2 regions of the Achromobacter sp. 01N37 genome follow, and region 2 is predicted to be linked to the other one. Evidence: riboswitches for the same ligand, from Rfam matches in the RefSeq annotation. Region 2 holds a riboswitch; the other holds the start of a gene.
What was found. A riboswitch is a leader RNA that binds a small molecule or an ion and turns the genes downstream of it on or off. The one in region 2 is predicted to bind manganese.

Region 1: linked by a shared signal. The riboswitch ahead of AC1DSJ_RS15235 (sodium:calcium antiporter) and the one ahead of mntP (manganese efflux pump MntP) in region 2 are both predicted to bind manganese.

Annotation. Positions count from the first base shown of each region.
Region 1 is NZ_JBFTRX010000005.1:812,021-814,411, reverse strand. Features, by position in the region: gene AC1DSJ_RS15240 (aminopeptidase P N-terminal domain-containing protein) at 1-1,002, opposite strand, end outside; yybP-ykoY riboswitch at 1,138-1,303, shown strand; gene AC1DSJ_RS15235 (sodium:calcium antiporter) at 1,383-2,391, shown strand, end outside.
Region 2 is NZ_JBFTRX010000003.1:43,857-46,247, forward strand. Features, by position in the region: gene AC1DSJ_RS06325 (alpha/beta fold hydrolase) at 1-476, shown strand, start outside; gene AC1DSJ_RS06330 (hypothetical protein) at 636-1,025, opposite strand; yybP-ykoY riboswitch at 1,124-1,293, shown strand; gene mntP (manganese efflux pump MntP) at 1,303-1,866, shown strand; gene AC1DSJ_RS06340 (PhzF family phenazine biosynthesis protein) at 2,018-2,391, shown strand, end outside.

The DNA.
Region 1 (2,391 bases), on a different contig from region 2:
CAACAGTTTCAGATCCAGCATGCCTTGCGCCAGCACGCGCAGCGCGGCTTCGTGGCCGTCGTTGAAGCTGCGGCCGGGCGCGGTGGCCGCCGCCGCCGCTTCCTGCGCCGCTACCGTCAGGTCATACAACGCGCGCTGCGGGCCGCTGTAGCGGCCATTCACGGGGAACGTGCGGGTGATGTCGCTGGCGTAGCTGTCGACTTCGCAGCCGGCGTCGATCAACACCAGATCGCCATCGCGCAGCACGGCCTCGCCAGCGGGGTAGTGCAGCACGCAGGCGTTGGCGCCTGCGGCCACGATGCTGTTGTAGGCGACGGCCTGGGCGCCGTGCCGGCGGAATTCATACAGCAGCTCGGCTTCCAGTTCATATTCGTGCATGCCGGCTCGGGCAACGCGCATGGCGCGCGCGTGGGCGCCCGCCGAGATCTTCGCTGCGCGCCGCATCGCGGCGATTTCAGAGGGGTCTTTGATCAGACGCATTTCCGCCAGCAGAGGGCGGATGTCCTGTTGCCGCGAGGGCGGAGCATGGCCCGCGCGGCTGGCCTCGCGGGCCGACGCCAGCCAGCGGTGCAGGCGCCCGTCAGTGCGTTTATCCCCCGCAAGCGGCGCGTACAGCGTGGGGTGATCCAGCATCAGCTTGGGCACCAATTCATCCAGCGCGTCGATGGGGTGCGCGTCGTCGAAACCAAAATGCGCGGCGGCGGCTTCGGGGCCGAAGCGTTTGCCTTCCCAGATTTCATGCTCTACGTGGCGTTCCCGGCAGAACAGCAGCGCGCGGTCGGTCGCGCCCGCAATCAGCACCAGCCATGCCGCCGGCTCGGTGAAACCGGTCAGGTAGAAGAAGTCGCTGTCGTGCCGGTAGGGGTACTCGGCGTCGCGGTTGCGTATCGCCTCGGGGGCGGTCGGCAGGATGGCGATGCCCCCGCCTTCGGCGCGCATCCGCTCCATCAAGCGTTGGCGCCGGGCGGCGAAGGGGATGATGTCGGCGGGAGGCAGGCTCATGGCGGGCAGGGGCGCGAACCCCGCGAAAGCTGTGGATGCGGCCTACTTTACCCCGCTATCGCGTGCAAACAACAGTGCGGCGCGAACCTGTGCGGCCTGCCCGGGATTCACTGGACGGTCATGTTGGCGCTGCTACAATCGCGGCTCTGTCATTGGGGAGTAGCCATCCTTTGTCCCCAAAGGAGTTAGCGTCAACAGACTTGGTGGTTCAGGGCCGCGGTGCGGTTGCTAGAACTCCATGGCGCTAACGGTTTCCATGCAAGCGGCCCGCCCGCCAGCATGGATCAGCCAGGCGAGACCTTTGGCCGCGTTGCGTTCACCCTAGCCGGGCGAGCCGTAGCGTCGCGCCAATTGGTTTCTGCTCGTCCGGCTTCGTTCCTATGTTGCTCACGCTGTTTTTGTTTTTCCTGTCCGCGGCAGTGATTTACTTCGCCTGCGAATTCTTCGTCAATGGCGTTGAATGGGTCGGACATCGCTTCCATCTGGGCGCCACCGCCACCGGCACCGTGCTGGCCGCATTTGGCACAGCCTTGCCTGAAAGCGCGGTCACCTTCATGGCCGTCGTGTTCGGCGAGACCCCTGAACAGAAAGATATCGGCGTCGGCGCCGCCATGGGCGGCCCCCTGGTGCTGGCGACGCTGGCGTATGCCGTGGTCGGTGTTGCGCTGTGGCGCGCCCGCCGTGGGCAGCGCAGTGGTCAGACCCTGCAGGCCAACTGTATCAACGCGGACCAGCGCCGGCTGGCCCGCGACCAGGCCTGGTTCATGGGCATCTTCATCTTCAAGGTCGGGCTGGGCCTGCTGGCCTTCGCGTGGAAACCCTGGCTGGGCATCCTGTTCCTGGCCACGTATGGCCTGTATATCAAGCGCGAACTGAGCCATGACGAAGAACGCACTGACAGCGAAGACCTCGAGCCGCTGAAGCTGCGCCCCCGCGACGAAGACCCGTCCATGTTCTGGGCCGCCACGCAGACGATCCTGGCGCTGGTGGTCATCGCCGGCGCGTCGCATGTGTTTGTGAATCAGATTGAAGTGCTGGGCGTGGCGATGGGCGCATCGCCGCATGTGGCCGCCTTGCTGCTGGCCCCGGTCGCCACCGAGCTGCCGGAAATCATGAATGCGCTGATCTGGGTGCGCCAGGGCAAGGAACGCCTGGCGCTGGCCAATATCTCGGGCGCGATGATGATCCAGGCGACCATTCCCAGCGCGCTCGGTATCTTCATGACCCCCTGGCTGCTTGACGCCCCGTTGCTGGCCGCTGGCCTGTTCACGATGCTGTCGATCGGGCTGCTGTGGCTGCGCTTCCGCCGTTCGGTCATGAGCGTGCCGGCGTTGTCGGCGGTGGGCGGGTTCTATGCGTTGTTCGCGGCCTATCTGGGCTGGCACTTCT
Region 2 (2,391 bases):
CGGTGCCGGGCGCGCCTGACTTGGCCCAACCCGCCGCCATTCAAGAGGCGATGGCTACGTTGAAGCAAGCCGAATCCGCTCGCGATCTGGATCGCGTGAACGCGTTGAAGGCGCGTCTGTTCCTGGATGGTCCGCTGGAACCCGAGGGGCGAGTCGAAGGCGCTGCGCGCCAGCTTTTTCTTGAGATGCACGCGGGCGTACTGCGGTCGCCACCGACCGGGCCGAGCGTCGACCACTTGCCGACGTATCAACGTTTGAATGAGATCCGGGCGCCGTCCCTGGTGATGTGGGGACGCAGTGACTTTCCCAACATTCAGGCGCGCAGCCAGCGGGTGGCGTCGATGCTGGCGAACGGCAGTGGCCATGAGCTCACGGACACCGCCCATTTGCCGAGCCTGGACCGGCCGGACGAAGTGACGGATTTGCTCGTCACGTTCATCCGGCGTAGGGCTGGCAACGTTGCGGGCGCAGCGTAGCCGCTGCGCTGCACATCAACGCTGGGTAACAGGGCTGCGCATCAAGCCTTCGCATCAACGCCGGGTATCTGAGCTGCGCATCAAGCCATCGCATCAACGCCGGGTATCTGAGCTGCGCATCAAGCCTTCGCATCAACGCAGCGTTTCACTGCTCGACGATCAACGCTTCCGGCCCGGTCGTTTAGGTGCTGGCGTCAGCGGGTCGCCCACATGCGTGGCGAGCCAGTGTTCGATCTTGTCGTCGCGCCGGGCGGCCCAATCCTTGCCCAGTTCCAGCACCAGCATGTTGCGCGTGTCGCCGTAATCCTGGCCGGGTTCCTTTTGGAACATTTCCTTCCAGATCTCTGAGGCAACCAGATCCGTCGTGAGCAGCACGCCGATGCCTTTGGCGTCGATCCACAAGGGCGCAGCACGTTCGTCGACGTGCTTCTTCAGGTTTTCAAGCAGCTTTTGGGCGAGTGAGGCGTTGTCTTTCGATGCCGCGATCAGGACCAGATATTGACGGTGGTCGATGGCGGGTTCGTCGGAGTCGCCAAAAGGGTTTTCCATGGTGCATTCCTTCCGGGTAAGTCTGCTTCGGGCCGCGAGGGCGGCGCCGTGGTACAGGGTACTCGACCCGCGCGCTGGCAAGCGCGTTTTGGTACACTTCGCCCATCTTTGGGGAGTAGCCTGCTGTCAGCCGCGCTGACAGGGTTTGCGTCAACATTCTTGACCTTTCGGTCATGGCGCAACGGCCGATTCGGCTTGGCGAGACCACGGACTATTCCATAGCTTTGTCCGGGCGATATGGAAAGTCTGTGTGTATCGCCCGGACGGAGCCACCCCCGTGAACCCCCTTTCCACCCTTATCCTGGCTTTTGCCATGTCGACCGACGCGTTTGCCGCTGCGGTCGGCAAGGGCGCAGCGCTGCACAAGCCGCGCCTGTCTGAAGCCCTGCGCACCGGTGTCATCTTTGGCGTCATCGAAGCGATTACACCGGTGATCGGCTGGGCGCTCGGTTCCGTCGCGGCGACGTTCGTTGCCGATTGGGACCACTGGATTGCGTTCTGTATGCTCTGCGTGCTCGGTGCGATGATGATCCGCAACGGCTACAAGGACGATCCCGAAGAGGCCGCGCCGGTTGTGCGCCATTCGTTCTGGCTGCTGGCGGCCACAGGCTTTGCCACCAGCATCGATGCGATGGCGGTGGGCGTCAGCCTGGCCTTCATCGAAAACAACATCTGGATCACGGCGGCGGCGATTGGTCTTGCGACCATGCTGATGGTGACGATCGGTGTGATGGTCGGCCGCTTGGTTGGCAGCGTGGCGGGCAAACGTGCAGAGATATTGGGCGGCATTGCGCTGATCGGTATCGGGGCCACGATCCTGTACGAGCATCTGTCGGCTTGATGCGGGTGACGTGACGGCAAGGCGCCCGCAAGCGCCTTGCTGGGTCAGCCCGGCGGGCTGTTATGGGAAAAGTCCTTCCGTTCTGTGTCTGTTGGCTGCGCCATGGTGTCCGCATACTCGTCTCATTCAACCAGAAAGAGAGACGCTTCTTATGCGCTACCGTTATGTCACCGCCGATGTGTTCACCAGCCAGACCTATTGCGGCAACCCCTTGGCAGTTGTGCTGGATGCCCAAGGTCTGGATACCGCGCAGATGCAACGCATTGCCCGTGAATTCAATTACTCGGAAACCAGCTTCGTGTTGCCGCCGAAAGACCCGGCGCACACGGCCTGGGTGCGGATCTTCACCCCGGATCGCGAAGTGCCGTTTGCGGGGCATCCCAACGTTGGCACTGCTGTGGTGCTGGCGCGCGAAATGATCACCGCTGGCCATCCGGCCCCGGACGCCTTTGTGTTTGAAGAGGCCGCAGGCCTGGTGCGGATTGCACTGAAGTCGGGCGCCAAGGGCGTCGACAGCGTCGAGCT